Regions from separate parts of the Aurantivibrio plasticivorans genome, predicted to be linked through region 1. Evidence: predicted binding sites of a transcription regulator. Region 1 holds the regulator's gene; each other region holds the start of a gene.
What was found. The regulator PhoB, encoded in region 1, activates phosphate uptake and scavenging genes when phosphate is short. The targets are predictions, from matches to a motif close to TGTCATAAANNTGTAACA.
Positions count from the first base shown of each region.

Region 1 (10,839 bases):
CCGGTTCCCCCGGTATTTATCGAGCGACTGGTATCGACACGGTAAAAACGCTCGGTAAGGCGAGGGATATGAATGGGGTCAATACCGATACCGTTATCGGTGACGGCTATGTAACAGCCTTTATCGTCGCGGTACGCATGGATATTGATGTCACTACCCTTGGGTGAATATTTAACGGCGTTAATGACGAGGTTGGATACCGCACTGTGTAATTCTTTTTGTATACCAGTAATCGCATCGTCGCATTCACAATCGACGCTGATGTTGTAATCATCTCCTGCTACCGCTTCCGCTTCGCTGCGTACATTATTCACTAGTGCTCTAACAGATACCGCGGTTTGGTTTGCATCGCGGTCTTCGGTTTCTAGTCGCGACAAGGTAATTAAGTCGTTGATCAGCAGTGTCATGCGATTACATTGTTGTTGCATTTGCGCGATGGGTTTTACCCAGGTCGATGCAATACTTTCCGCGCGCTCGCTGCTGAGAAAATCCCCTAAGGTTTCCAAATAGCCTTTGATAACCGTTAGCGGTGTTCGGAGTTCGTGCGATACGTTGGCAACGAAGTCTTTGCGTATTTGCTCTAGCTTAAATAAACGTGTGACATCACGCACCACGATCAAGCGCTCGCCTTGGCCATACCGCGTAATTTGAATTTGCAGCTTAATAGCATCATTACTTGGTGCGCTGATGTTGATGGGTTCTTTGTAATCACCTTTTTCGAAATAGCGAATAAACGCGGGGTTACGCAGAATGTGCGTCAACGGTTGATCTTTGTCGATTGGCTGTAAGGAGAGCAACTGGCTCGCGTTGTCGTTCCACCAGCTGATTTCACCTTTGGGGTCAAGCAGCACAACGGCATCGGGTAGGGCAGCGGTGGTATCTTCAACCCGGTTGATAACAGATTGCAGGCGCTTCTTTTCACGGCCTTGACGCTTTTGGAGGTGGTAGATGCGGTCAAAGATATCGCCCCAGATTCCGCTGGCATCCGGTGGTAGACCCGGCTCGCGGGCAGTTAACCAGCGATCCAATCGTCGAATTTGCCACAGCGTCCAGCCCATATAGAGGCCACCAATGGCAATCAGTGTCCAGGCGAGTTCGCCAATAATTAAGCCAACTACCACACCGACGGCGGTAAAAATGCATACGCGCTGAAGCTCGGCGCTAAACCCTCTGTGCAAAACGTTCTGCCTTAAATAATTGAGTAAAGCCGCAATCTTAGTTCGCATTGGGGAGGTTGCAATAGCTGAGTGATCTTTTGCATTAAGAAACGCGGATCACCCCCTCCCTTGGACTCTATTGTATTAGTTTTAGGCAGTTTCAGGCAGTTGCGTTGAAAATCGATAGCCAGCCCCACGCACGGTTTGTACATAACGCTCGTGGCCATCTTGCTGCAACGCCTTGCGCAGGCGGCGGATGTGGACATCAACCGTGCGCTCTTCAACATAGACATTGCCACCCCATACGTGATCTAACAGCTGTGATCGGCTGTAGACACGCTCTTGGTGGGTGAGAAAGAATTCCAGCAGACGGTACTCGGTAGGGCCAATATCGACGGGGCGAGAGTTGATGGTGACGCGGTGGCTAACCGGATCCAGGCAGAGGCCATCTACCCACAGCGGGTCTTGCTTTTCGGGGGTATCGATACGCCGCAATACGGCTTTTAAGCGTGCGACAAGCTCACGAGGGGAGAAGGGTTTGGTGATGTAGTCATCCGCTCCGGTTTCCAAGCCTTGCACTTTGTTGTCTTCTTCACCTTTCGCCGTCAGCATGATAATCGGAATGTTAGCGGTCACTTCGTCTCGCTTTAAGCGCCTCGCAAGCTCGATGCCACTGGTTTGGGGTAGCATCCAGTCAAGAAGAATGAGGTCGGGAGCTTCATCAACGATTAGGCTGTGTGCGTCTTGGGCATTCTCTGCTTCCAAACAGCGGTAGCTAGCCATTTCCAGCGCAGCACGGAGCATGTCACGAATGGCTGCTTCGTCGTCAACAATTAGAATGGTTTTATCGGGCATAACGTCGCCTGTATTACTGGTCAGTGTACTAGTCATTGTCAGCCTACCATTTAATAAAGAGATGGTTACAAGTTTATGACAACGCCGGGAATTTGCTTAGCCCAACGCAAAATCCACTGCGATTCCAGCAAAAATGACGGCACCAACCCAGTTGTTGTTGAGGAATGCTCTGAAACAGTCGTTGCGGTTGCGAAACTTTATCAACCATTGTTGATACCAAAATAATAGCGCGGCCAAACCAACCCCAACGAAATAGGCGATTCCCATCTCAAAGCGCTGGCCCACTAGAAGCAGCGCAAAGCAGGTTAGTAGCTGCAAGCCTGCGGTTATGGCGCGGTCATTTGTCCCAAACAGAATGGCGGTAGATTTAATCCCTACTTTAAGGTCATCGCGCCGATCGACCATGGCATAGAAGGTGTCATACACCACAGTCCACAATAAATTGGCGGTATAAATTAGCCATACCTCTGGCGGCAGCTCTCCGCGCTCGGCAGCAAAAGCCATGACGATAGCCCAGGAAAAGGCTGCGCCTAGAACAACTTGCGGTAAGTACGTGTGTCGCTTCATAAATGGGTAGCAAATGGCGAGCGCCACCCCACCCAATGAAAGCTTAATAGTTAACGAGTTAGTCAGGAGAACCAAGCCAAACGCGAGCAGGCATAGCACGGCAAAGAGTGTTAAAGCCGCTTTTTCAGAGACTTCTTTTTTTGCCAGGGGGCGATGTTGTGTGCGTTCGACGTGGCCATCAAAATGGCGATCGGCGTAGTCATTAATCACGCAACCAGCGGCGCGCATAATAATAGTGCCCACCACGAAGATCACCAGGTTTTTAATCGACGGCAAACCACCCGCAGCAATCCACAAGCTCCATAGCGTAGGCCACAGTAATAACAGTGTGCCGATAGGGCGATCAAAACGCATTAATCGCCAATACGGGTTTATTTTTTGAGTTAGCGTGGTCATAAGTTGTTGTGGTTTCTGTGTGGTTATTCTTCTTGCGCGATACATCGTCGCGCTTGTTGAAGCAATAATCACGACGATGTATCGCGGCACTATACCATTTTAGGGACATTGGCTGGCTAGACTTGTGAAATTTACGTGCTTGCCCTAAGGTCGACCCTATTGCTTGTTACCGATTTTAAGCCGTCATTCGATTTTTACGCGTTGGAGTGTCCATGAAAAGTATCCCGTTGCACTGGCAAATCTTAGGGGCCATCGTTCTCGCATTTATCGCTGGCGGCCTCACCGATCAGTCGACGCAGGTACTCGGTGTATCAACCTATAGTGTTTTCAATTTTGTTGGCACCATGTTTCTCAATGGTTTAAAGATGATCATTGTGCCCTTAGTCTTTTCATCCATTATCTGCGGTGTCGCGGGTATGGGGAGCGATGGCAATATTGGCCGCCTCGGTGGAAAAACCCTCGCGTTTTACATGATATCGAGCTTACTGGCGATTCTTGTAGGCTTAGCCGTTGTGAATATTATGCAGCCCGGTGTCATCGACGGGCAGCCAGCGGGTGATCAATTAACCCTGGTGCCTGCCGATGAAGTCGCCAAAGAAATTGCTCGCGCCGATGGGCGAGGTACCGGCGATATTGTCGAAGTCTTTGTCCGCATGGTGCCACCCAATATTGTTAGCGCCGCTGCTGAAGGGCAGATGCTTGGCATTATCTTTTTTGGCTTATTATTTGGTTATTACATGACGCGACTGAAACCCGAGTTGCGCACAACACTGCACAATTTTTGGCAAGCCGTATTCGAAACCATGATGGCTGTGACACTGTTTATTATGAAGTTTGCACCCATTGGTGTATTTGGGTTGGTTGCGAAAACCATTGCAAATACCGGTTTTGATGCAGTAAAAATCATGGGTTGGTTTTTTGTCACCGTGGTTATCGCGCTGGCACTACACATGTTTGTCACCATGCCGTTAATACTAAAATTTATTGCCCGCGTTAATCCAATAAAACATTTTCGCGCAATGTCACCAGCAATGCTTACCGCATTTTCGACCGCCAGCTCGTCGGGTACATTGCCGCTGACGATGGAATGCGTTGAAAAAAATGCCGGGGTATCAAATCGTACGACATCATTTTGTTTACCATTAGGCGCGACTATCAATATGGATGGCACCGCATTATATGAATGCGTGGCGGTCATTTTTATCGCTCAAGCTTACGGGGGAGATTTATCGTTTGCTACGCAATTTATCGTCGTGATTATAGCGCTGCTCACATCCATTGGAGTAGCCGGTATTCCGGCTGCTAGCTTGGTCGCTATCATGGTCATCATGACGGTATTGGATTTGCCTCTGGAGTTAGTCGGTTTATTGATGGTAACCGATCGCTTGCTCGATATGATGCGTACCTCAGTCAATGTATTTAGTGATAGTTGTTGTGCGGTAGTCATTGGCCGCTCGGAAGGCGAAGAGACCAAACTCACTTAAGGTAATGTTGTGCACATTGCGGTTGTAAAAGGCAGCATTCGAGACTGCGCGAGTTATGCAGAACTAGAGACATCTAGTGGCTACGATGCTTACATTGAGCCCTATTCGACACAAGAGCATCTGGCCGAGCGCTGCAAGCCGGGAGTCCTGTATCTAAATATTATTGATACCCAGAGTGACGGCCAGCTAGGGTTTGCCTGCTTGGTCTATAGTGCCGCCCGGCAAACCGTCGAGCTTCGTCGAATCGTGGTCAAGACTCCAAACCAAGGTATTGGCCAGCTCGCAATGGTGGCGATTGAAGACTACGTCATTACTTATTTACCCGCTACTCGCCTATGGCTCGATGTTTTAGTCGACAATTCGCGGGCCATTAGCGTCTATCATAAGGCGGGGTTCCAGCCTGTCGAATCTCGGGTAACACCCCTAGGTGAGGTCTTTATTTTCGAAAAACAGATTGGCGTACAAAATCAATGTCATCATGGTTAGCTCACGCCAGTGAACAGACTCGATTGAGGTACCGCCAATTAACGCTAGCATTTGCTATTATTGAGTTCTCACATCATATTCGTCTTTATGAAGGCCATTTTCGCTATGCGACTCCTCATCGGTATTTTCATCCTCCTTTCCTTGGTCTATAACGCGAAGACAATCGCAGAAATCTATCGTTGGACCGACAGTCGTGGCCACGTTCACTACTCCGATACACCACCCCCCAAAATTATGCCAGAGGCGGGTAGCTCAGTAGCGCAGCGTGAGCGGGCTGCCAAGATACAAAAGGAATTTCAAGCAAGTCGTGGTCAAGCGGTACTGCGCAAAGTTGAAGGTGGTGAGTTTGTTCAGTACCGTGCGAAAAGCTTTAAAGTTGGTGGACCTATCTTAGTGTTAGCCCACGGTCAACTAGACGAACGTTTACCAGAATCACAGTCGGTCGCAAATATCGTTAGTAAGTGGCTACCTTTTGCGGAACAACACGGCATGCTGCTGGTTGCCCCTGTTTTTTTCGATGCTAACTTTGGCGTTAAAACAGACGGCCCACATCAATTTGGCTATCGCGGTCTTTTTGGACGATATGTCAATGCGGACCAGTTTGTCCTACAAATACTGGCGTATTACCAAGAGAATATTCGCGGCTTTGAAAAGCAGTTTTACATGGTCGGTTTAGAAGGTGGCGCACAGTTTGTGAACCGGTTCGTTATCGTGCACCCAGAGAAAGTTAACGGGGCTGTGTTAGTGAAACCCGATTGGTTTGCATTTCCCTATGAGGATGTTCAATGGCCGAATGGCATGGCGGCTAGATATCGCATGGCGGCGTGGCCAGGCAAGAAGGAAAAAAATATCGTCAAAGTTGAGCTCGATGTCAACGCATGGTTGGCAGCGAGCCATGTCAATACCGCAGTCATTGTAGGTGCAGATGACAAAGATACCCTCGCGGCACATGCCGAGATCGCCGAGCATACTTGGGCTAAAAATGCTAACAGTGTTAGCAATGCGCAGCGCTGGGTAAGCGAGATGCGCCAGCTCACACAGGAACATGGCGCGTCATCAGCGATACAACTCTATCGCGTGAATGGCATTGGTGCCGATGTGTCTGCACTTCAACCCAAAGCCGAGGAAGCACTTAGCAGTTTTCTTTAAACCATTTAATCACTAATCAAGGAGGTTTACATGCTACGAGTTAAGAGAAAAACAATCGTTGTCTCACGCCGTTTTTTCATTGGTCTTTTCGCTAGCACAATGGCTACTTTTTCCTGCGTCACACTGGCAGAAACATCGAAAGCGCCAGAAGGGGCTAAGGTGTATTTTGTGACCCCACAAAATGGCGATACAGTAACTTCACCCGTCAAAATCGTATTCGGCCTTTCGGGAATGGGCGTGGCACCCGCAGGCGTCGTAAAAGACAATACAGGTCACCATCATTTATTGATTAACTTGGAAGAACTACCTGACGTTTCACAATCTCTACCTTCCACAGACCAAGTTAAACATTTCGGCGGTGGCCAAACTGAAACCATGCTGACACTTGAACCGGGCACCCATACGTTGCAGCTACTACTGGGCGATCATATCCATAAACCCCACGATAAGCCGGTGCTTTCAGAAAAGATTACGATTACCGTTAAGTAGTTTTTAGAGATCTACGTTGAGAAGACTCAATTGATCTCTACTAATCATCCGTCACGTGAAATAGCTAATCATAGTCTAGGGTTATTTCACGGGTCTCCTCTTTCTACCTTTGAATCGACTTTTAACCAAATTCTGTGTTGATCCTTGGTCTTCACGGAACCGTATATTATTCTTAGTATCTAAACTTTTTCTATTCTTATTGGAGTCCACAATTCAATGATAAACAGTTCTTCTGAGAACATGCTTTCCCGGTTTCTAAAACAAGATTCAGCCCCCGGTATACTGCTCATGGTGTCAGCAGCAATCGCTATCATTGTGGCTAACACTCCGTTATATCCTTATTACGATTTGTTAATTGATACCCCCGTCGCTATTCAAGTCGGTACCTTTGAGATTAATAAACCTTTGTTACTTTGGATTAATGATGGCTTGATGGCGATCTTTTTCTTAATGGTCGGGCTCGAATTAAAGTATGAATTACTCGAAGGGGAATTGTCGGACCGACGAAAAATAGCCCTGCCCCTGGCAGGTGCGTTTGGTGGTATGTTTGTTCCAGCGCTTTGCTACTACGCCTTGAATAGTGATAGTGCTTTCGCATTGCAAGGCTGGGCTATTCCCGCCGCTACAGATATCGCTTTCGCATTAGGCGTATTGGTTATCCTTGGCTCTAGAGTACCTGTAACCTTCAAAATATTTTTGGCGTCGCTGGCGATTTTTGATGATGTTGGAGCGGTGGTCATAATCGCGCTATTTTACACCGACAACATCTCATTGACCGCTCTAGCTTTCGCCGCGCTGTGTTGCTGTGTGCTATTTGTTCTCAATCGGAAACAAGTCGCAGATACCAGTATCTTTCTGTTGATTGGCCTTGTTATGTGGGTGTCTCTCTTAAAGTCCGGTGTTCATGCCACTTTGGCCGGTGTCGCGTTGGCCATGTTTATTCCTCACAAATCTAAGTTTACCTACAAGTCACCACTTAAAGAGCTCGAGCATAGTCTAGCGCCCGCTGTTTCATTTTTAATTCTTCCCATTTTTGCTTTCGCAAATGCCGGTGTGAGTTTTATCGGTATGGGAATCGACAGCCTTCTTCATCCGATACCTCTCGGTATCGCTGCAGGCCTCTTCATAGGTAAGCAAATCGGTGTTTTTGGTTGCTGCTGGCTGGCAATTAAACTCGGGTTCGCGGAATTGCCTAAAGGTATGCGGTGGAGTGGGCTCTACGGTATATCCGCACTGTGCGGTATCGGCTTTACAATGAGCTTGTTTATTTCTGGTTTAGCGTTTGAACAAACCGGTGTTAATCAGTTTTTTGACGAACGCTTGGGCATACTATTTGGGTCGCTGCTGTCAGGTATATTAGGCTATAGCATTCTACGCTTAACGCTAAAACCCAATGAAAGTAGTTAGTTTACGTTAGCTACATCCAAAATCACCATCTCACCATCCAGTATTAAAAAGCTGCACTTGTTGCGGCTTTTTAATACTGGGCTTTTCGCTACTCAACGGTAACTGATTTAGCTAAATTTCTCGGCTGATCGACATCAGTACCCTTCAGGATTGCCACATAGTAAGACAGGAGTTGTAAAGGAATTGTATTGACGATTGGCGCAACGCTTTGAGGTACATGAGGTAATTGAACAACTTTGGTTTGTTCATCATTTGTAAAGCCTGCTGCTTCGTCTGCAAACACAAACAACTTACCACCTCGTGCTCGCACCTCTTGGAGGTTAGATTTCACTTTTTCTAGGAGATCATTACTCGGTGCAACGGCCACAATTGGCATATCCGCATCGACAAGAGCGAGAGGACCGTGTTTTAACTCACCTGCAGGGTAGGCTTCTGCGTGGATATAGGATATTTCTTTAAGTTTAAGTGCACCTTCCATAGCGATAGGATATTCCACACCCCGGCCCAAAAATAACGCGTGGTGCTTATCCGCAAAATCTTCACTGACTAATTCAATCGCTTGATCGAGTTTTATTACTTCTTCGCAAAGCTCGGGCAATTGGTGAAGTGCTGTTACCATTTTTTCTTCCAGTTCTGCGCTAACAGCGTGACGACGCCCTAGTACGATAGCTAACAATTGCAGCGCTACTAGCTGCGTCGTAAAAGCTTTTGTCGACGCAACACCAATTTCTGGCCCAGCCAACGTCATTAAGCGTAAATCTGACTCACGAACCAACGAACTGTTGGCGACATTACAGATAGTCAAACTCGCCATGTAACCCGACGCTTTACAGACACGTAATGCTTCTAAGGTATCGGCTGTTTCACCGGATTGAGAGATGGTAACAAACAAGCAGTTCTTGGGCGTCACCGTTTTGCGGTAGCGAAACTCACTGGCGACTTCGATAGAGCAGGGCAGGCCTGCCCAATCTTCTAGCCAATACTTAGCAACTAAACCTGAGTGATAAGAAGTCCCGCACGCTACGATTTGGACGTGCTCGACTTTTTCAAAAATTTCAGCTGCATTGGTACCAAACGATTCTTCCAAGACACGGGTTTTACCAATACGACCGTTTAATGTATTGGCGATGACGCTCGGTTGCTCGTGAATTTCTTTCATCATGTAGTGACGATATTGACCACGTTCTGCCGCTTCAACGCTATCGGTTAATTGTACAACCTCTCGTTCAACTGGCTCACCATTGGGTTCATAGATGGTGTAGTTTTCCAAGGTGATATCAGCGATATCACCTTCTTCTAAGTAAACAAAGCGGTCTGTTACCTGGCGTAAAGCGAGCTGGTCTGACGCAATGAAGTTTTCATCGATACCAACACCAATCACAAGTGGACTACCACTACGTGCAACAACTAAACGCTGAGGTTCGTTTACTGCGGTCACGGCAATACCGTACGCGCCTTCACACAGCTTTGTGGTTTTTTGAACAGCACTGAGTAATGTTTCACCTTGATCTAACAGTTTGCGGATTAAGTGTGCGAGTACTTCCGAATCTGTTTCTGATCGAAAAGAAATTCCCTCGCTTTCTAACTGCTGTCGCAATTCCAAATAGTTTTCGATAATGCCGTTGTGGACGACGGCAACATCACTTTTAGCGGAAATGTGAGGGTGCGCATTCACCTCACTGGGTTTGCCGTGAGTTGCCCAACGTGTATGAGCAATACCAACACCACCCTTTGTCGGTGAATTGTCGATAGCCGTTTGCAACTCACTAACTTTGCCCACAGCCTTAAGAACTTGAAGCTCGCCTTCTTTATTGAGTACTGCAATTCCAGCAGAATCGTATCCACGATATTCAAGGCGCTTGAGGCCTTCGATCAAAATTTTTGTAATGTTACGTTGCGCAACAGCGCCAACAATGCCACACATAGTGTTCTCCGTTTAACTGTATGTGTTCAAATTTTTAATCCGGTTATTCAGCGCAAATCACTTCAACTTGATGCGCTTTTAATCGGTCAATTGACTCTTTAGTAATCCCGGTATCAGTCACTAACGTTTGGACAGATGTCCACGGTAGTTCGACGTTATGTATTTTGCGTGAAATTTTTTCGGATTCGGCCATGACGATGACATCACGAGATACTTCTGCCATAACGCCACTTAAAGTAAATAGCTCGTTAAAAGTTGTAGTGCCACGCTCCAAATCAAGTCCATCTGCACCAATAAATAACTGGTCAAAATTGTAAGATCGCAACACCTGTTCCGCTAACTGACCTTGGAAACCTTCTGATTTGGGATCCCAAGTACCACCTGTCATCAAGATAGTTGGCTCGTTTTCAAGCTCGCGAATGGACGCGGCGATAGCAATCGAGTTGGTCATTACGACTAGCCCTTGTTTACTGGAAAGCTCAGGAATCAGTGCTGCTGTCGTGGTGCTGCCGCTATCAATGATAATGCGATTGTGGTCCCGTATAAGCTCGGCTGCCGCTTTAGCAATCGCACGCTTGGTATCGCTGGAACGATCGTATTTAGCCGGATCATTCATTTCCTTTGGGATAGGCACTGCGCCACCGTAGCGGCGCAATAACAAACCGTTGGTTTCAAGTGCAGCAAGGTCTTTTCGAATCGTGACTTCCGACGTAGAGAATTGAGTGGCTAGCATTTCAACGCTCACTTCACCATCCCGGTTCAGGCATTCAACGATAGAGCGTCGGCGTTGTTGGGTGTTTCGTTTAGTCATCGAGCAGGCTTACTATCTTTCAAAACGAAAGATACTCTAACAAAACGAAACTAAAATGAAAATAGAAAGGTGACAGGTGGGTTCATTACTTCTTAAACCCCCTGGCTCGCCTGT
Region 1 is NZ_AP036020.1:4,324,496-4,335,334, forward strand. It holds gene phoR (phosphate regulon sensor histidine kinase PhoR) at 1-1,226, opposite strand, end outside; gene phoB (phosphate regulon transcriptional regulator PhoB) at 1,308-2,012, opposite strand; gene ubiA (4-hydroxybenzoate octaprenyltransferase) at 2,109-2,975, opposite strand; gene ACZ5NB_RS19525 (dicarboxylate/amino acid:cation symporter) at 3,188-4,459, shown strand; gene ACZ5NB_RS19530 (GNAT family N-acetyltransferase) at 4,469-4,945, shown strand; gene ACZ5NB_RS19535 (DUF4124 domain-containing protein) at 5,051-6,094, shown strand; gene ACZ5NB_RS19540 (DUF4399 domain-containing protein) at 6,125-6,583, shown strand; gene nhaA (Na+/H+ antiporter NhaA) at 6,800-7,990, shown strand; gene glmS (glutamine--fructose-6-phosphate transaminase (isomerizing)) at 8,079-9,914, opposite strand; gene ACZ5NB_RS19555 (DeoR/GlpR family DNA-binding transcription regulator) at 9,958-10,725, opposite strand.

Region 2 (10,839 bases), 1.5 Mb from region 1:
AGGTAATACCCTATCTTGGGCTACTGCTGGTGGTTCAGGTTTCCGCGGTTCACGTAAGAGCACTCCTTTCGCTGCCCAGGTTGCAGCAGAGCGTGCTGGTGAAGCCGCTAAAGACTATGGATTAAAGAATCTAGACGTAGAAGTTAAAGGCCCTGGCCCTGGTCGTGAGTCAGCCGTTCGCGCGCTTAACTCCATAGGCTATAAGGTTACAAATATTACTGACGTGACGCCGATTCCACATAATGGCTGTCGCCCACCGAAAAAACGTCGTGTGTAAAGAGGACTCACTGAATGGCACGTTATAGAGGACCCCGCTGTAAGTTATCACGCCGTGAAGGAACAGACCTGTTCTTGACGAGTGGTGTGCGTCCAATCGAATCAAAGTGTAAAGCTGAAACTGCGCCTGGCCAACATGGCCAACGTCGTGGCCGTTTATCTGACTACGGTGTTCAGCTTCGCGAAAAACAAAAAGTTCGTCGTTTGTACGGCGTATTGGAAAAACAGTTCCGTAGCTACTATAAAGAAGCAGCACGTCGCAAAGGCGCGACAGGTGAAAACCTGCTTAAGCTATTGGAATCACGCTTAGATAACGTAGCTTACCGTATGGGTTTCGGATCAACTCGCGCTGAAGCACGTCAATTGGTTTCACACAAAGGTATCTTGGTAAACGGCAAGACAGTAAATGTTGCGTCCTATCAGGTACAGGAAGGCGACATAGTCGCTGTTCGCGAGCGTGCTAAGAAGCAACTTCGCGTGCAGAACGCTTTGGCAGTTGCTGGAAACCGAGGTGATGTAGAGTGGATCGACGTAAATGCATCGAAAATGGAAGGCACTTACAAGCGCGTTCCAGATCGCGGCGATTTACCTGCTGAAATCAATGAGAACCTCATCGTAGAGCTTTACTCTAAGTAATCGCTCTATATAGGGATAATCAATTACAGGTGTGGCTATGCAAAGTGCTGTTAATGAATTTTTAACCCCACGTCATATTGACGTAACCGAAGCCAGTCAAACCCGAGCAAAAGTTGTGCTAGAGCCACTTGAGCGAGGCTTTGGTCACACATTGGGTAATGCGTTACGACGTATTTTGCTGTCCTCTATGCCCGGTTGTGCAATCACCGAAGTAGAGATTGACGGTGTTGAGCACGAGTACGGTGCGATCGAAGGTGTTCAAGAAGACGTTATTGAGATTCTTCTTAACCTAAAAGGCGTCGCCGTAATCATGCACGGTAAAGATCAAGCCACCTTGCGTTTGACCAAGAAAGGCCCTGGTGCTGTAACTGCTGCAGACATCCAAGTTGATCACGAAGTAGAAATTAAAAACCCTGAGCATGTTATTGCAAACATCAACACCGATGTTGAGCTTAACATGACGTTGACTGTTAACCGTGGTCGCGGATACCAGCCAGCCGATGCACGTTACAGTGATGATGACGAATCTCGCGCGATTGGCCGTCTTCAATTAGACGCGTCATACAGCCCAGTTCGTCGCGTAGCATACAATGTTGAAAGTGCTCGTGTTGAACAGCGCACTGATCTCGATAAGTTAGTTTTGGACTTAGAAACTAACGGTACTATCGATCCTGAAGAAGCGATTCGTCGTGCAGCAACAATTCTTCAACAACAGCTAGCTGTGTTCGTTGATCTCGAAGGCGAGAAAGAAGCTGAGCCAGAGCAGAAAGAAGAAGAAATTGATCCAGTGTTGCTTCGTCCAGTTGATGATCTTGAGTTAACTGTGCGTTCAGCGAACTGCTTAAAAGCTGAAAATATTTACTACATCGGTGATTTGATTCAACGCACCGAAGTTGAGTTACTTAAAACCCCGAACTTAGGTAAAAAGTCACTCACTGAAATTAAAGACATCCTCGCTTCACGTGGCTTGTCATTGGGAATGCGTTTAGAGAACTGGCCACCTGCTAGTTTGAAAAACGACGATAAATTAGCGCCTTAATGTAGACGGTAATACCGTTTCATTTAGAGATCGGATATTAAAGGTAACAAATCATGCGTCATCGTCACAGTGGCCGCCAGCTAAACCGAAATAGTTCTCACCGTAAAGCCATGTTCCGTAACATGGTTACGTCGCTAGTTGAGCACGAGTTAATTAAAACCACTTTGCCTAAAGCAAAAGAGTTGCGCCGTTATGCGGAGCCACTAATCACTTTGGCAAAAGAAGACACTGTTGCTAACCGTCGTTTGGCGTTTTCTCGCCTTCGCAGTAAAGAAGCGGTAGGTAAATTGTTCTCTGACTTAGGCCCTCGTTATGAGTCTCGCCCAGGTGGTTACTTACGTATCCTTAAGTGCGGTCTCCGCACTGGCGATAAAGCACCAATGGCTTATGTAGAGTTGGTCGATCGTAACCAGAAAGTTGCTGAGCCAGACGCAGAAACTGAATCAGCCGCTGAATAAGATCAATGCAGTTTATGTAAAAACACCGGCCGAGAGCCGGTGTTTTTGTATATAGGGGGTATTACTTCCTGCTCAATTCGCGGCTTTTAGTGCTGCTGCTTATGATACCAATAAGGCTAGGGACTTGGCGGTTCGTGCCAGTGGCATGGCAGACCGTTGGACTCTGGCTAGTATCAGCGCACCTTCAATAGCGCTCAAGATAAACTCAGCGTAGTCTTCTGCTTCAGTATCGCCTCTACCTTTATTCTTCAAAAAACATTCGATAATCCTAAGCCATTCGTTAAAGATTTTCTCACAGGAAACTGTGATATTGGGTGAATTAGGCGCGCATTCTAATAATACGGTTGTGATAGGACAGCCTTCTGTAAATGCTGAGTCATGCATCCAGCCAGATAGCAAACTGCAATATTCGCTAATAAATTCTTCAGGGCTAGTAGCGTTGTTGGCAAGGTCTTTTAAAGTGATTGACACTTTATTGCCTGCAACTTCTAAACATTCGCATGCGAGTTGTTCTTTACCAGCTGGAAAGTAGTGGTACAACGAGCCCTTGGGGGCACCACTCAGGGAGAGTATGTCGTTCAACCCTGTTGCTGCATAGCCTTTGGTTCTAAACAGCTTGATGGCGGTATTGACTAGGTTGTCCCGGTGCTTTGCGGCATTCGCCATAGTGGCCTCTCGACTATATGCTGACGTAGATATTATAGTAAATGGTCTAGATGTTTGCTCTGTTATATTGACCGGTCTGTAGTGACTGGATCAGCTAAGCGTCACGATTGCTCAATACGATAGTAATTGATAGGATGCGCACCCTCTGCGAGCCGACATGGGGTGCTTTTAGCAATGTCCTATCGTTAGCGCGGTTCGCCTGCATTAAATTTACCCTCCCTATGAACCCACCTCCTCGAACCGGGGATAGACTTAGACTGCCTGGTGTATGACATGCTGCAAACTGTAAAAAGAGATTGGCTTTCTAACATCAAGGGTGATTTGCTTGCCGGAACTGTCGTTGCGCTTGCATTGATTCCTGAAGCGATAGCGTTTTCCATCATAGCCGGTGTCGACCCCCAGGTTGGACTATATGCGTCGTTCTGCATCGCAGTCGTCGTTGCATTTACAGGAGGTAGACCGGGTATGATATCAGCCGCAACAGGCGCTATGGCTTTGTTGATGGTTACGTTGGTAAAGGAGCACGGGTTGCAGTATCTATTCGCCGCGACACTACTAACAGGTGTGCTTCAAATAGTTGCCGGGTATCTTAAGCTGGGCGATTTAATGCGATTTGTGTCACGTTCGGTTGTTACTGGGTTTGTAAATGCGCTGGCGATATTAATCTTCATGGCTCAGCTCCCAGAGCTCACCAATGTGACTTGGCACGTCTATGTCATGACCGCTGTCGGCTTGGGTATTATTTACTTGTTCCCGTTGATCCCCGTCATCGGTAAGGCGTTACCATCGCCGTTGGTCTGCATTGTTTCCTTAACGGTTTTTTCTATGGTGGTGGGCCTGGATATTCGTACGGTTGGTGATATGGGCCAACTGCCCGATACATTGCCGATTTTCCTTTGGCCTGAAGTGCCAATCAATTTAGATACATTATTGATCATTCTTCCTTACTCTATTGGATTAGCCGTCGTGGGTTTGCTCGAGTCAATGATGACAGCCACTATCGTGGATGACTTGACTGATACGCCAAGCGATAAAAACCGAGAGTGCCGCGGACAGGGTATCGCGAATATTGGCTCCGGTTTGCTTGGCGGAATGGCTGGCTGCGCAATGATTGGCCAGTCAATTATTAATGTTAAGTCCGGCGGGCGAACACGATTATCGACACTTACCGCAGGTCTTTTGCTAATCATAATGGTGGTATTTTTGGATGAATGGATAGGCCAAATTCCGATGGCGGCACTGGTAGCAGTCATGATTATGGTCTCTATTGGAACCTTTTCTTGGGATTCTTTACGCAACCTAAAAACTTATCCCTTGTCGAGTAACATTGTGATGCTAGTCACTGTAGGAGTTGTCGTCGCTACCCACAACCTGGCTATTGGCGTATTTGTTGGCGTGTTGTTGGCCTCGTTGTTTTTTGCCAATAAAATTGGCCGGTTTATGGTGGTTAAAAGTGAACTATTGGAACAGCCTAGTGGGCGACGTTATCGTGTAGTTGGGCAGGTTTTCTTCGCATCGGCAGATGAGTTTGCGCGCGCATTTGATTTTCGTGAAGCCGTTGAACATGTCATCATTGACCTGTCGGAAGCGCACTTTTGGGATATCACCTCAGTTTCTGCACTGGATAAAGTTGTCATCAAGTTTCGACGCGAAGGTACTCAAGTTGAAGTGGTGGGAATGAATCAGGCTACAGCAACTGTGGTCGACAAATTTGGTGTTCATGATAAACCCGAAGAAGTCGAAAAGTTAATGGCTGGACACTAAGAAGCTACTGTGTAGGTGAAAAAATAATGAATAATGTTGTCGCTTGTATTGATGGTTCCCCGAGTGCGCTAGGCGTTTGCGATGCAGCTGCATGGGCAAGTACTCGACTTGATGCGCCACTCACTTTATTACACGTGCTGGAAAAGTCTAGTACGCCCGACCAGGATAATTTATCTGGCGCGATAGGTTTGGGAAGTCGTGAACATCTATTGTCTGAGTTAACCGAGCTCGATGAAAAGCGAAGCCGCTTAGCGCTTGAGCATGGCAAGCACATGCTCGCTGATGCGAAAGATAGGGTGCAAAAGCAGGGTGTGGTTAAGGTAGAAGAAGTACAACGCCATGGTTTCGTACTGGATACGATACTTGAAATGCAACATGCAACGCGCTTACTGGTAATGGGGCGTATGGGTGAAGATCATACGCAAGGGCAAGTTGCTTTGGGGTCTCACCTGGAAAATGTTGTTAGGGCAGCTAGCAACCCGATCCTTGTCAGTGTCGGAGAATTTAATGCTCCTCGTAACTATATGCTTGCTTATGATGGTAGCGAAACAGCAAACAAGGCTATTGAGCGGGTTGCGGCTAGTCCTTTGCTTCGAGGTTTGGAGGGGCACCTAGTGATGGTTGGTGAAGCGGAATCCGATCGGCTTGAGCCCGCTAAACTATTGTTAGAGCAACATGGGCACTCGGTGACAAGTTGCGTTCTCAAAGGAGATATTGCCGATGCATTGCATCAGTACCAAGAAGCTCACAGGATAGAGATGTTGGTGATGGGAGCTTATGGGCATTCGCGCATTAGGCAGTTTTTTGTAGGAAGCAATACGTCTAAGATGGTTACCGAAAGCACGGTTCCTATTATTTTGCTCAGATAGCTCACATCTAATTGTCTATCAAGTTACTCCTTATCATCTGAATCAAGACTAAAGTTCTCGGGAATAAAGACCTCAGCAAAGGGTGGTTTCATTAAAGCACCGGTTGGTTGAATGCCAAACAACGCGCTATAGGACTTGGAGAAGTGAGCGGAGCTAGCAAATCCTGATTCAATGGCGGCTTCGGTGACGCTGGCCCCACCACTTAGGTGCATGATCCCTACAAATAAACGATGTCGGAGACGGTAGCGCCGAATGGGTATACCAATTTGGCTTTTGAATAGTTTCAGTAGCCTAGACTCCGATAAAAACACTTCTTCCGCCAGTACTTTCACTGGCAGGTTCTCTTTGACCGTCTCGCGTATACGTTGCATCACCTTGATGATTCGCGGATCAAAATGAAATATCTCTTGCCCTTCATGCTCAGTGGGTATTAGTGCTTTTTCGAGAATAGACTCCGCTTCTTCTGCACTTGGTTTTCGGCTTCGTAAGCGTAGAAATGCGTCAATAATATCCTGCTCGTATTGGTGGTTATAGTAAGCGTTTGAAACTTCAGGCGCTTTATCCTGCATCAACAACTCATTGACGAAATAGTCTTGGCCTATTGGGTCTAACCAGCAAATTGCGATGATGGCGTTGGTTGTATCGACGTGTTCCATCAACACGGGCGTCCCAGCACGCATCAATATACTCCGAGTTTCGATAGGTGCCTCTCCAGGAGGGTTAAAAATAATCTTGCCCTCCAGCGCGATCACTAATTGATCCGCGGGGGTTTCGTATTCTCTAAGAGGGACAAATTGCGTGCCGAGGTAAAGTCGGCGATTTTTCCATATGTAGATTACAGGACAGGTTGGAGTCGTTTCGCTCATTCTTATTCTTCTGTGGTAGCGGTAATAGCCAAATCAAGCTGTTCCGCGTGATGTATATCGTGAACACATTTGATTCCGGATATCGGAATATACCTCAGCCGGGAAGAGAGTCAAGGAAAGCGCGTGTGGCTCTGGGGAAAACGAAGTGGTTTTTGGATAGGGGGGAAAGCTAATGGCGCTGGCGGCTAAAAGCCACCAGCCGATGCTCGACTGCGTAAGGTCGTAGTCGGATACTCGTTGAACGCATCAACACCGTGCGCTTTGGTCTGCGCCCATAGGCTTTCTATTAGCGGCTGTATATTTTCAAGTTCCCCTTGCGAGATCCATTCACAGAGTGCTTTGGCAACATTGGGATACTCTACTTGTTTGGCTTCGAATTCACTGAGCCAACGCCGGGTAGCTTCAACGTCTAGCTGTTTTATGGGCTGTCCGAGGCCTAACTGCTCTAGCGCCAATGCATTCGATAGCTGCTCCATTTGGCCATGTAGCGGCTTGGCTAATATCTTTTTCCCTAACGCAATGGCTTCACTCGCTAGTTCAAACCCTGCATTTGAGATGACACCGTTGCAGCGCAACAGATCCTTTTGAAAACCCTCGCGAGAAATCGGGTTCATCGTGATGTGGTTTTCAATGGTTTGCTCGGTAAAATGCCCGTAGAACAAAAATTGGTAGTCTGACAATGGGCGCAAGAGATTCAGCACATCGTCGACGGACTCAAATGGCAAATAAACTACTATGACTTTCTCATCAATAGTAATCACGTCGTCCGCGACGTCGACAATGGGAGGGAGAATCGGTTGTCCAAAATGGTACCAATGCATCCCGATGTTGTAGGTAGTCGGTGCAAACTGGCGCATCACCATACGAGTGAACGGGTTATCGCCGGTTTTCGGAATGGCGTAGTCAAAAGCATATTGGTGGCCTAAACCAAAACACGGTTTCTTTTGTCGCTTAGCAGCCCAGGCCGTAACAGGCTCAAAGTCTGTGAGAATTAAATCATAAGGTGATAAGTCGAGCTCATTAATATCGTGCCAAAACTGGCGAGGTTTTAAATTGAGCGCAGTATCAAACGTTTTAACCTTGCCCTGTTTGACCTCAAACGTCATTCCTTCACGACGCTGCCATTGCCCAAAAGGCTCCATGTCGTTAAATTTATCCAAAGGCCGACCGGTAAAAATAAAGTCGGTGTCTAACCCGAATTCGGCAAGGTGTTTTACCATGCCTCTAGCGCGTGTAATATGCCCGTTGCCTGTACCTTGCACGCCATACAAAACTTTCAATGTCTGCCTCTTTTTTGTCTTTTAGTTCTAAATAAGTCGTTAGCCGATAAAAATGCTGTAGCCTATAGCAGCCATACTTGATCCTAGAATAGCACCGGCCAAAGTATCTGTTGGGAAGTGGACTCCTAGCACGACGCGCGAGACTGCAACTGAAGCCGCCCAGGGATATAGGAAGGCACCTAGTGCTGGGTTGATTAGATATACCAGAGTCGCGAGCATGAAGGCTGCTGAGGTATGCCCGGATGGAAAGCTAAACTTATCCGATGCCGTAATAATGCTCTGAAAACCAGAAATAACCTGGGGCGGTCGGTTGCGCTTACACGAATTCTTCAAGAAGAAATAAATAATACGCTCGAGAACTAAGGTAGCAACTGACAGTTGAAATAGCCCCCAGTGGGAGCTAACCAAACTGTATAAGATTAAAAATGAATAAAAGTATCCATCGGCGGTGAAAGAGATTTTTTTGGCGATAGGGACAAGTAGCCTTTGACTATCTCTTTGGTGTAGCCAGCCAAATGTTACTAAGTCATAGTGAGCTGCATATTCAAGTAAACGCATCGTCTCTATCTGCCATACCCTATATTTGCTGTATAGCCTATAAAGCAAATATGACAGTTATGTGACTAGATGGTGACGGTTCGATGAAGTGATAGAGTAAAAGTGCTCAACCGGATGGGAGGTTGAGCACGGCGCGCTGGCTATGTTCGTTAAAAGAATTAACGAACCCAAATTTCTACACGTTGGTTCTTTGCGCGATTACCACCTCTAAGGTCTGCTACGGGCATAAATGCACCAAAGCCCTGTACAGGTGTGGTGCCGATTTTGTGTTTGTATAGCGCCGTTTTGACTGCGATGGCGCGCATTTTAGATAATACTTCTGCACGTTGTTCGCTTTGCTTGGCATCGCCAAAACCCACTAGAATAATATCCTTGTTTAAATTTTCAGGACGCTCCATAAAATCCACGAGTCTTAGAATATCGCGCTGGGCCTTGTTATCTAAGCTAGCGCTATCAGCTGCAAAGCGAATGTTAACGGAGAGTCGGTCAGCCTTTGAGACCACTTGCCGATATTGCTCAGGCGCTGATTCCTCGATGTCGCCAGCAATCTTCAAAATATTCTGTGAGACAAAGCCCACCTGATTGACAACATCTTGGCCATTATCGCTATGGATATAACTAATAAATTCACGAATGAGGGGCGTGGTATTGGTGGTTGGTGTGTAAAGAAATAAGCGGCGCGACAAAGCGTAGTCTTCGGTAGCAACAGAAGCAACCTTCGGTGGTAATGGCAATGTGCCTTGCTCTGATACCGAAATGCTTTTAGCCTCTCTTACTGAAGCTAAGCCGACAAAACCAATGCCATTTTTATCTCTGGCGACTGTATCGGATAACTCATCGTTTGATTCAAAACGCTGAGATTTTGGTGAAAGCGTGTAAGCTTTACCGAGTACCAGAGATTTAAACGTATCCCACGTACCTGAATTCCCATCTCTCGCATAAACCTGTATTTCTCCAGGGATACCACCGAGTTGCGCCCAATTAGTAATTTCGCCAGAAAATATTTTTGCAATTTGTTTTAGCTCTAGAGTGTTTAGCGGGTTTTGAGCGTTAACAATGACCGCGATGCCGTCTATAGCGATGACATGTTCACCTGAAAAACTTTTCAAATCACCAATATGTTGCAAACTTTCAGCTTCCGCACTCTTTATTCGTCTCGATGACATAGCAATATCTGCACTGTCCGTCATCAACGATTGAAAACCTGTAGATGATCCGTGTGCTGCTACGTCAACATACATGGTACGTTTGCCCAAGCGCCCCTGTATTCGATATTCATTTTCAACTTCAGAGTCGATCCGTTGAATATCGGTAGCACCTTTCGAAGAAAAATAATCTGTGAGTAGCACTTGCATAAGATTTGCGCCAACAGTGTTGGATCCGGCGACAGAAAAAAGCTTACCGTTCTGCTGGGTGGTAAAAGGTAGTAGTTCGCCTCGATCGTCTTCAGTGGCGGCGAAAGTTGAGGCGCAAACGAGTAACCCTATGAGAGAGTTTGAAAACCACCTAACAAATAAATGTGACATAAATATTTCATACCTCCAGACATCAGAAAAATCAGCCTACCAGGGAGTCGCGCTCGAAACCTGTTTTAGGCGGCGCGCATTGTACAAAGATTTGCGTCTATTTCCATTACCGGATTTGCGAAATAAATGGTGATTGGTTGAAATTTACTTTTCGTTGGTGTGTGGACATGCTTACATAGTTGACGTTGTACACATCAATTGGTGTGAAAATAGTTTGTAGGTAGACCGGAAGGTAAAAGGGGTGAACAAATTTTCTATATTTATTATTTTGAAAAAATTCTAACGATAAGGCGATTGGGTGTTGGGGTCTCGACGTTTTTTAAAGCGCGGATAAACCCATTGGAACTGCGAAGGGGCGATAGCAATTGCCTTCTCAATCGCGGCATTAATACTCTTTGCCGCAAGCACTGGGTCATCACTGTGTTGATTTTCTACATGATCGTAATGAACGTCAAATCCCGAATCTGTGCGGACAATAACGGCAGATAATACAGCCGCATTATTTTTTTTCGCTAATGATGATATCAATGTGCCGGTCAATGCGTCTCTATTAAAAAATGGCGCAAATACACCCATGTCGGCGCTTGGAATATGATCTGGGAGTAGTCCGGCGACATTACCAGCTTTTAAGTGCTTATATAAAATGCGTATGCCTTTCGGTCCGGCTGGGGCCAACAGGGTACCGTTCCGTGATCGTTGCTGATATATGTATTGGCTGATGAGAGGAACTTTTTCGTCGTGTAGATAAAAACAAGCGAATTGATGACGGCTTGTGATCAATGGTGCAATGATTTCCCAATTGCCGAGATGAGGAATGGCGAGAATTACGCCGTGGTTTTTATCAATGACAGACTCTAAAAGTTCAGGATTTACTTCCCGCACATAACCAAGCATTTTTTCT
Region 2 is NZ_AP036020.1:2,873,461-2,884,299, reverse strand. It holds gene rpsK (30S ribosomal protein S11) at 1-277, shown strand, start outside; gene rpsD (30S ribosomal protein S4) at 292-912, shown strand; gene ACZ5NB_RS12965 (DNA-directed RNA polymerase subunit alpha) at 950-1,951, shown strand; gene rplQ (50S ribosomal protein L17) at 2,005-2,409, shown strand; gene ACZ5NB_RS12955 (TetR/AcrR family transcriptional regulator) at 2,509-3,075, opposite strand; gene ACZ5NB_RS12950 (SulP family inorganic anion transporter) at 3,349-4,839, shown strand; gene ACZ5NB_RS12945 (universal stress protein) at 4,866-5,708, shown strand; gene ACZ5NB_RS12940 (helix-turn-helix domain-containing protein) at 5,732-6,574, opposite strand; gene ACZ5NB_RS12935 (MJ1255/VC2487 family glycosyltransferase) at 6,760-7,854, opposite strand; gene ACZ5NB_RS12930 (phosphatase PAP2 family protein) at 7,894-8,412, opposite strand; gene ACZ5NB_RS12925 (substrate-binding domain-containing protein) at 8,571-9,938, opposite strand; gene ACZ5NB_RS12920 (lysophospholipid acyltransferase family protein) at 10,218-10,839, opposite strand, start outside.
Region 2: the regulator PhoB is predicted to act here: its motif matches at 8,462-8,479, upstream of ACZ5NB_RS12930 (phosphatase PAP2 family protein).

Region 3 (10,839 bases), 1.2 Mb from region 1:
GCGATATCTAGGGGTTTGAAGAGACGAAAAAGTCGCGTTTCTACCATTCCTCAGCAATTGGTATGAGTTTGGGTGACCACGCGTCGATAACGACCAAAATTAGCGTGATTATTTGATTATAACGATCCGATTAGTGTTGGATGTGGATTAGACATTAAGGTAATATTGGGCGCCATTGGGGGTGAAACTTTCCGCTCGCGATCTGAACGGGGGTTCAGGTGGTTTACCAAGGGTGCTTTATGGCACATCGGTGTCCTCGCAAAATACTTGTGGTTACATAAGTGCTAACATCAGCCACAGTGTGCGACGCATGTTACATGGAAAGACAACGGAATGAGTCACTAAAAACTGGAAGGAGTTTCTCGTGATAGTCGCTAGGTAATGTAAGCCTCGCGTAATCCGAATGTTGTGGTACTGATCTTATATGCAGAATAATTCAACTGCAGCCGAGTTGATCAAGAAGTTTTATCAACTTTTTACGGATCTCAATCATAATGAAGTTATCGAGCGCCTAGCCCGCTTGGTTATTGGTGACCCCGCTATTTCTCGCGTCGTCCTGTTAATTCCGCAAAACGACCAAATTCGTATAGAAGCTATCGCACAAAACCAAACTAATGTGGTTTTGCCTCGTATTGATTTCAAGCACCTTCAATCATTACCGCACCGCAACATTCAACATGCGATTGAATTGGGGCAACCGCTGTGCGTCGAAGCGTTGTATAGTCAAACCATCACTAGCAGCAATTATTCGCCTGGCACTAACTCAATCTATATTTACCCGGTAATAGAAAAGGGGCAGGTGTTAGCGGTTTACTATATGGAATCGCGCTCGTCATTGGATCATTTGGAGTTGGCGGTTCAAAACCTAGAGCCGGTATGGCTGTTTTCGGGTTTTTTGATGCGTCATGTACTGGAAATTCGACAGTACGAAGAGAAGTCTGCGGAATACGCCAAGGCAGAACAAGCGCTGTGGGCGAGCGAGATTTATCTTAACGCCATTCTAAATAATTCTCCTGCCCTCATTTCCATAAAAGATCTCAATGGCAATATCATGATGGCCAGCGATCATTACAAAATGCTGGCCGAAGTGAATGAAAGCAAGCTGGTAGAACAAGGTTTTTTTGGCGACTATCCAATGGAGTTGGCGCAGTCGTTGTGGGATGTTGAGGAAGAGTTCGACAAGAGTACTCAGGTTGTCGAAAGCGAGCTTGAGGTGCGCCATAAAGACGGCACTTTACATACCTACTTGATGTTGCGATTCCCGCTACGTGAAGAAACCGGCGATATCTTTAGCGTATGCAGTATTTGCATGGATATTACTGAGCGAAAGTTAGCTGAAGAGGCTGTTAGAGATCAGCAGTCTAGGTTGAACTTCATGGCGTTCCATGATGCCTTAACCGGATTGCCAAACCGTTCACTCTTTTATGATCGTTTAAATCACGGTTTAGTCCGCGCCCATCGAAGTTCTACTAAGTTAGGGTTGATGCTCATTGATATCGATCACTTCAAAAGCATCAATGACAGTTTAGGGCGAAATGCTGGCGACCAGTTGTTAAAAATACTCGCTACCAAGATGGTTGCCGAGCTCCGCCGAATGGATACCGTGGCGCGCCTGGATAGTGATGAGTTTATAGTTATCTTAGAAAATATTCGGTCAGTGGGAGATGCTAGGCGCGTAGCCGATAAAGTGTTGAAGCGTCTAGCTGAGCCTGTGATTATTGATGGAACAACATTGCAGAACTCTGTCAGCATCGGTATCAGTATGTACCCCCAAGATGGTAATGCGGCTGATGAACTGCTAAAGCGAGCCGATATAGCACTCCATAAAGCGAAGGAAAGCGGTAAAAATAATTACCTCTATTTCACTGAAGGCATGGATGCGTCGGCTGTGAAATTTATGGTTCTTGAAAAAGATTTACGAGCTGCTATCGATGAAGACCAGCTGCGTGTTTACTACCAACCACAAGTCGATTTAAAGAGTGGGTCGTTAGTTGGGGTCGAGGCGCTCATACGCTGGCAGCACCCGGAGCGTGGATTGATATCGCCTTCGCACTTTATTCCTTTAGCGGAAGAAACGGGATTGATTGTTCCCCTCGGTGAATGGCTTATCCGCCACGCTGGTCGCCAGCAGCGTCATTGGATTGATATGGGGCTGCATGTTGGAAAAATTGCGCTCAACCTTTCTCCTCGACAGTTGCGGCAGCAAGACTTTGCAATACGCTTGCGAGACATTTTGAACGAAATCGATTTGCCCGCACAATATTTGGAATTTGAAATTACTGAAACGTCTGCCATGGAACACGCCGGCGAAACTGTCAATATGCTGGCTCAGTTGAACGAAATGGGCTTGTCACTTGCTATCGATGACTTTGGTACGGGTTATTCGTCTCTCGCCTATCTTAAGCGTTTTCCAATCCAAAAATTAAAAATCGACCGTAGCTTCATACACGACATACATCATGATCAAAACGATGCGTCGATTGCAAACTCGATCATTGGGCTCGCACATAATATGTCGCTTAATGTGGTTGCAGAAGGTGTGGAAAACGAAGAACAAGCGAGTTGGCTACGTAAGCGAGGTTGTGATCAAGCGCAGGGTTTTCTCTACGCCCAGCCTGTGACGCCTGAAAAACTCGAAACCTACTTTTCGTCCGGTACAGCGGTGTTTCAGACCAATGATATCGAGCTGGAACTTCCTTTCCCAACGTAAATCTTCGATCCATTGTGGTTAATGCTCCACTTCGCCTGCGTTTTATTCTAAAGCACTGCAAGATAGTTTTCGTACCATCATTCTAGTTATCATGGTGCGATTATTTTCTATGTGCGCTTTCGTCGCCATAGAGAAAGCGTTTGTAACAAACGTTATCGACAACGGTCTAGGAAAATGAGAATACTGTTGAATCGCTCAGCACTCTATTTTTGTATTGTGTTTTTGGTTGGTTTTGCTTTCGGAACACTAAGAATTTTGATTTTGGTGCCTAGTGTAGGCGAGCAAACGGCAGAACTCATCGAGTTGCCTTTCATGATAGCGGTATGCTTTTGGGCGGCACGTTATATTGTGTACGCCAGTAGCACAGTGATAAATAGGCCACAGGCGCTGTGTGTTGGTGGGTTGGCGTTGCTATATCTGTTAGTTTTTGAATTCACCCTAGTGCTATGGTTGCGAGATTTATCCCTTCTAGAGTATATGCAGACGAAATACTCTATTTCGGGTGTGGCGTACGCTATGTCACTAATTCTTTATGGGGTATTTCCATACCTTATTGTTCGATTGCGAAAAACCTAAAAAGGCGCAATTCGGTGGCGATTACCGACTGATCCGGGAGCTTTTGTCCGCTAGATTGTGCTGAAGAGGGGGTGTGTATGGTACTTCAATATGCGTTGTTGTGGTTGCCGCTGGCTTTCATTGCGGTAATCAATGGCGTGTTACGTGAGTTGACCTATGGGAAGGTTCTTTCTGAGTTATCGGCTCATCAGCTCTCCACGCTAACGGGAGTTTTGCTCTCGGGAACATTTGTTTACTTCGTTCATCGGTTATGGCCGATCGAGTCTTTAGTTAATGCGTGGTGTATTGGCGCAATTTGGTTTGTGGCAACTGTTATATTTGAGTTTGGTTTTGGTCACTATGTTGCGGGACATTCATGGGATCATCTACTCAACGATTATCATATCTTAAGGGGGCGAGTATGGTCTCTATTTTTACTATGGGTACTGCTCATGCCAGTTATAATGTATCGATATGTCTAGCATATTTCCGTACTAAGACAGTGTCAGTTTAGCTGTCGTTTTTATGGCGATAAACTACTTGATAAGGAGATTTTGATGGAAAAGATTGAATTTTCTAAAGACGAAAAGGAATTGATCGTGAAAAAAGTTCAGCTTTACTTTCACGAGGAGTTGGACCAAAGCATCGGCGGATTCGATGCCGAATTTTTAATAGATTTTTTTGCCGAAGAAATAGGCCCGTTTTTTTACAACAGAGGGTTGTATGATGCGGAGGTGGCGATTAATGACAAGGTGTCTGAATTATCGGATTCAATTCTTCAGCTTGAAAAGCCTTTACCATTACGCTGACGTTAGTTGAGTTGCCACCTAGTAATCTTTAATGCCGAGGGTACCGTATAAGTGTACTCTTTGTTAATTCGTGCTGAGGAATTAAGTTGAAGTTGAATGTCAAATCGAAGCGAGTGGCCGTGGCTTTCTTGGTGCTGCAAGCCGTATTGTTTATTGGTTGTGGCCTGGCGGGGCTTTTTAATCCCGTTGGTGTTATGACGTCCATGGGGATTGCTTTAGATAACCCCGTGTCTATCACAGAAATTAGGGCGACTTACGGCGGCTTTCTGCTCGGCGCAGGGTGTTACATTCTCTATGCAGCGTTTAGTCGCCTTCATCAAGCGCTGGTAGCCGTTATTTTCCTGCTGGCTGGGGCAGGTGTGACCCGATTCGTGGGGGTTGTGTTTGATGGTGGGCAAGCATTCATGCAGTGGCTGTTACTCATTATCGAATGGGTTTCGGTTGCTATTGCCATCATTTTGTATCGTATGATACCGAAAGAAAGCCATGCTATATAAAATGAACGCCCCTTTAGTTTTCAGGATGTTCTGACAAGATCTGCTCAATACACATCAAGTTCTCTGGGCTCGCTGTGCCTTTGTTGCTAGCAAGGCGTAGCGTACGTTCCCCTAGCGATTTATATATGCCCAAAAGTGCTGATTGTTTATCTAGCGATGTGAGGTGGTGACGAATAGTCTCTTTATCACCTCGTGCGATAGGCCCGGTTAGTGCTTCTGTTGTGCCTCTGGTTTGGATGTTGTCTAGGGTGGCGTTAATTAGCGGGCGTAGTGCGGTGAGCGCATCGTGTCGGTCGATACCCGCGAATTCATTACATTCCAATGCCGCATCAATCAGTGCGACGAGATAATTTGACGCAAACACTGCGCCGCAGTGGTAAAGAGTTTTAGCTGATGAGTCTATTTCAAGAAATTGTTGGCTAACCGTTTCTATCATGGGGCGGACTGCATTCAACGCTTCCGTGTCACCTTCGCAACACCATATACAGTGCTTCAATGAGTTCTTTGCTTGTTTCACAGATGGAAACGTCTGAAGCGGGTGTGCCGAGGCTACAGCGTAGTGTGAGGACCGCTTGAGGACAGAACTCGATAATGCGCCGCTACAGTGAATAAGAATTGTATTGGGTCTGATCGCATTTTCTTGGTGGAGCATCTCAACAATGCTACTAATCGCATCGTCGCTGACCAAAATAAACAGAATGTCAGCTTGTTTGGCGGCGTCGGCAATTGTCGTTACGGCAGTTGCTGGCATCATTGAAGAAAACTGGTTCTTAGCCTTTTCTATATTCCTGGCACCGATAGCGGAGACCGTGATGCCATTGTCCTGGAAGGTTGAGGCGAGAGTCGATGCGACAATACCAGAACCAATAAGTGAAATGTTTCGCGTAGCCATGCTAAGTCTCTAATAAATTGGGAGATTTCCCAGTTCGGCTGGGTGTACAGTTCATCGAAAGTGTGGAAGTATCCTCGGTTACATTGCCTACGCTAATGAATAGATTCCGTATTGCAACCATTTCTGTGTAAGGTCGCTAATGATTACTGATAACGAGACAAAGCAAGCTTTTCCATTTCTAGATGATAACAATGATAGGCTTGCCTTAACCATAGGCGAGGAGCAAGTTACTTACGCCGCACTTAACCAACGTATTAATGATGTTGCTGCGAAGCTTCTCAAAGGAGGTGGAGATCTCCGCGAAGAACGGATCGCCATGATTATTCCTCCAAGCTTGGACTATGTCACATTGCTCTTTGCCATTTGGCGAGCTGGTGGAATTGCCATTCCTTTGAATATAAACGCTGTTATCGGCGAGCTTGAGCATTATCTTGTGTCAACGGGTGCGACGCAGTTAATTGTCTCCGACCAGTTAAATGGAGACATTGCTAGTCTATGCGCTCAACATGGCGTTGATCATCAGTTGTTCACCGATGTCGAATCAATGCCAATTCTTAACGCAAATCTACCTTCGCTTGATGTTTCCCGCCGAGCGATGATCTTATTTACGAGCGGCACAACGAACAAACCCAAAGGGGTGGTGTCAACGCATAGCAATATTCACTCTCAGATTCTTTCATTACTAGAGGCATGGGAGTGGCAAAAAGCGGATTGTATCCCTCTGTTTTTACCGATGCATCATGTTCACGGCATTATAAATATCCTATGTTGCGGATTGTGGGCGGGTGCAACAATTGATGTCTTTACACAATTCGATATCGAAACACTTTTGCCAAAGGTTACGGAAGATACGTATACGTTGTTTATGGCTGTGCCAACAATTTATGCAAAGTTAATATCCTACTTAGAAGGCATGAGTGCTGGCGAAAAAGAAAAAGTGTGCAACGGGTTTCGTCATATGCGCTTGAATGTATCCGGGTCGGCCGCTTGTCCTATCCCTATTTATGAAAAATGGTTGGCGTTGACGGAGCAAGTGCTTCTAGAGCGTTATGGTATGACAGAGATCGGAATGGCTATTTCAAACCCCTATCGTGGTGAGCGGCGGGCTGGTGCAGTCGGCGTCCCTCTACCTGGGGTCGAGGTGGCGTTATTTGATGAAAAGCAACAACGTGTAAGTACAGAAGGGGTTCCTGGGGAAATACGCATAAAGGGTAAGACCGTATTTTTGGAGTACTGGGGAAATAAATCCGCCACCGAAGAAAGCTTTGTTGATGGTTGGTTTTGCACGGGAGATGTTGCCGTCGTTGAAAATGGCTATTACCGTATTATGGGACGCTCATCGATTGATATTATTAAGTCGGGTGGCTTCAAAATATCAGCACTGGAAATTGAGGGGGTGCTACTGAGTCACGACGAAATTTTAGAGTGCGCCGTCATTGGTGTTCCCGACCCTATCTGGGGAGAAGCCGTAACGGCAGTAGTGGTGTTGGCTCCGGGTTCTTCTATCGATGACGTGGCGTTAAAAGAATGGTGTACGGGAAAAATGTCTTCGTACAAAATTCCGAAAAGTCTACGAGTCGTGGATTCTTTACCGCGCAACGCGATGGGAAAGGTGACCAAAACGCTTTTGCAGAAGTAGCCAGTAGACTGGTGATTGATATCTAACATTAAAACTTAAATAGGGGTGCTATGAATTTTCAGCTTAACAAGCGGTGTGTGCTCGCGGTCACGAGTGTCGTAGCAGCGTTAATGTGTTCTCTTCCAAGTGCAAGCTCAACTGATAATGAAGCAGCGCGCTACGTAAGCGATCTGAGTAATCAGGAAAAAGAAGAAATGGCCAAACCATTACACCAAGATGCCAGTGAGCCTGAAGAACCTTTTAATGTATTGGCAAATATATATTCTGTTGGTGCAAAAAATATCGGCGTCTATCTCATTACAACTGACCAAGGACATATTTTAATAGACTCTGGCACGCGCGAAATGCAGAGTTTGGTCATTGACAATATTAAGCGCTTAGGTTTCAACCCTTCTGATATACGGATCCTATTAGCAACGCACGCGCACTTTGATCATGTACAGGCTCATTCGGCAATTCAAAACGCAACCAAAGCGAAAGTGTTTGCAATGGAAGGCGATGCGCAAGCATTGCGCCAAGGAAAAGATCTGTCCCCACTGGGGTTTGAAGGCTGGCCGAAGGTCAAAGTCGACCGGGTTTTAAAGCACGGTGATGTCGTATCGCTTGGTGGCGTCAATTTAACAGCGACTCAAGTGCCGGGGCATACCCCTGGGTGTACCGTGTGGAGTCTAACTGCGTCAGAGTCTGATAGGCTGTATGACGTTACGGTATTTGGATGTCGTGGGCCAAACGCAGGGGTGCAACTGCACGGAAATCCTCAATTCCCGGACTTGATCCAAGAAACACTGTTGGGTTTTGAGCGGTTAGCTGAATTGTCACCGGATATTTACATCAGTAATCATCCGGGTGCTGATATAGCTCGTTGGGGCGATGCACTTAAGGGCGGGGCTCGCCCCCACCCACTACTGGAGCAGCAACCATGGGATGAAATGGTTGCGCAAACCAAAGCGCAGTTTATGACTCGCTATGAATAGCGCGCTCTATAGTTAAACGGTTTATGTTCTTTGATCTCAGCGTGTTGTGGAATATTTGTGATACATTTTACAGGATTGTAAAGTATCGCCTTTAGCGTAAATTCTCGTAACCCATTCACGTTCGTTCTCGTACTGACGTTGCCATTGTGAATTGGCAATTGATCAAAAAAAGGAGAAAGGACATGAAGATATTTTCAAGCAAATCGCTGCTCGCAGCTGGGCTAGTATTATGTGGTGCATTTAGCGGAGTGCCAGCTTTAGCCGATAAAACATTGAGATACGAAGTAGAAATTACGAATGTGACGAAAGGACAATTTTTTACGCCTCAATTAGTGGCGACGCACAACAACTCAGTATCCGTATTTGAGCTAGGCCAACCGGCTAGTATAGAAGTTGAGTTGCTTGCAGAAGGTGGTGATACGGCACCATTAACTGATCTCCTGCTATCGCAAGGGAGTGCGGTCAGTAATGTCGTCACCATTCCAGGCTTAATTGGTCCAGGTGAAACTCATCAAGTAGTCATTGAAGCGAGTAGGCATCATCGATACTTAAGCGTTGCGGCAATGCTCATTCCCACAAACGATACGTTCCTCGCAGTGAATGGCGTGCGATTACCATTTCGCGGTACGAGCGTTACTCATAGCCCCGGTTACGATGCCGGAACAGAGCTCAATGATCAGAATTGTGCAAACATCCCCGGGCCTCGATGTGGTGGAGATGGCTATTCCCCGGGTCCCAATGACGGTGACGAAGGCTTCGTATACATCGGTAATGGGTTTCATGACTTGGGCACAGAAGATGAGCAAGGAAATGAAATTCTGACCCCCGAAATATACGACTGGAATAACTCGGTAGCGGTCATAAAAGTAACCCGCATACATTAGTCTCTTAGCGGGTCGTAAGACCCGCTTATTATTCTCGACTATTTCTGCTTATTAAAATAATGTCCGCATTGTCTATTTTACTTTTTGGGTATATCTAGATTGTTTTTCTATTCTATTCAGCACTAATTAGATTATATTGACTGGTTTTTTTCCTCAATATCGCCACATTATTGTGCATTTTTATTTGTTAAAGTTGCATGGCTTGATGTAATTGACTTTTATTTGGCCCAGGATAGAATAATCGTCAAGCTAGAAAGCAAGAACTTATTCGTCTGCCAATTCGATCGTTTTAATTATAAAGCCCTCGTCCTGCCGTTAATAAGTAATCGCCAACTTTCCGGCTGTGCCGCGACTATGTGTTGTGTTTGCGGCGATTATTTGTAACAACAGATCATGAGGAAAAACTATGTCAGATCGCGTCACCGGTACCGTAAAGTGGTTCAACGAGTCTAAGGGTTTTGGGTTTATTCAACAGGCTTCAGGGCCCGATGTATTCGCACATTTTAGTGCGATAGAGGGGGATGGCTTTAAGACTTTAAATGAGGGTGAGCAAGTTGAATTCACCGTTACTGAAGGAAAAAAAGGTCCGCAAGCTGAAAAAATCGTAAGAATGTAAATCTTGTTATTTGCCTAGATAAAAAGCCAGCTTTATCGCTGGCTTTTTGCGTTTATAGCCGTATTACAAATTTTTCATTGGTGACCAGACAATCTTTCGCTTCCCGCGTTGCAAAGTGAGCTAGATCTCATCCACAAGGGAAACATTTTCAGACAATTTGCATTCCTCCAAAGTTTTGCAGTAGTTTCTTCGATCAGAAATAACAAGATTCTTGGGTTAAAAATAACAATAACATTGATAGGCAAGCAAATGGCGTCTAAATCAACGATTGATTTGTTTTACGTGTTTCTTTACGGGTTGGCCTTTTTACTGCTTAGTTTAACAGTTGTCTGGTATCTGGCACGTGAAGACACTGATGAGTCTCTTATGCTCGAAACCTCGGCGACTGAGAGTAAGACAGAAACGATAGAAAGTGTTTGGCAATGGTCTTCTAATGAAGCCTTGCGTGAATATGCAGCGACACAGCAAGGGGGCGCCCAGGGGCTCGATGCCCGTGTCGCCGCGACTATTGACGAACAGCGCATAGTGAAGGCTTTGGGTGATGTGCGCATTGATCACTACGGCAATGTCGTGGTGGATGAGGTAGGTCTTCAAGCGTTATACCAAACGATAGGTTATAGCGCAGTCACTATGAGCCAGCAGCAGCGTGATTACGTTAGCCAGGTAATTCGTGATGGTTTACCCAGTCCTGCTGCCGAGCAAGTGGTAGATATCGTCGGTAATTTTTTTGAGTACTTACAGGCCAAGTCTCAACTCGAAACCGTTTACCCCAACGTGACCGATCCAGTAACCTTGTCGATTAAACTTGATGATCTTCAAACCTTGAGGCAGATGTATTTTGGGGGATCTGTTGCAGAAAAGTTATTTAAACGCCAGCACGTACAAGAGCAGTATATGCTCGAGAATCTGCGAATTACTTCTGATACGAGCGTATCTGAAGATGAAAAGCAACGTCAGCGTGAACAAGCCCAAAAACATTTTTTGACGCGAGATTATGGCATAACTAACTGGCTTAGTCGCCGGGACATATTCTTGCAACAAAAAGCCGATATTCTTAATTCATCGCTGTCGTCAGCCGAACAGGCGCAGCAAATTGAATGGCTATTTGATGCTTCGTTTTCTGTCGAAGAGCAGCAAGCCATTGCCGCTGAAAACCTCACTGAGTTCTAACGCGGGCTGTGTGCCCGGTGTCACTATTCATGAAACCCTAGGCAAAAACAGCCAGTTTTTGCAATTATATGTCCTCTATACAGTGTTAGGCTT
Region 3 is NZ_AP036020.1:3,126,517-3,137,355, reverse strand. It holds gene ACZ5NB_RS14020 (putative bifunctional diguanylate cyclase/phosphodiesterase) at 425-2,710, shown strand; gene ACZ5NB_RS14015 (hypothetical protein) at 3,364-3,747, shown strand; gene ACZ5NB_RS14010 (DUF2164 domain-containing protein) at 3,823-4,074, shown strand; gene ACZ5NB_RS14005 (DUF4345 domain-containing protein) at 4,161-4,571, shown strand; gene ACZ5NB_RS14000 (Rossmann-like and DUF2520 domain-containing protein) at 4,585-5,463, opposite strand; gene ACZ5NB_RS13995 (acyl-CoA synthetase) at 5,603-7,102, shown strand; gene bla (metallo-beta-lactamase) at 7,153-8,076, shown strand; gene ACZ5NB_RS13985 (spondin domain-containing protein) at 8,259-8,960, shown strand; gene ACZ5NB_RS13980 (cold-shock protein) at 9,367-9,576, shown strand; gene ACZ5NB_RS13975 (lipase secretion chaperone) at 9,826-10,746, shown strand.
Region 3: the regulator PhoB is predicted to act here: its motif matches at 8,122-8,139, upstream of ACZ5NB_RS13985 (spondin domain-containing protein).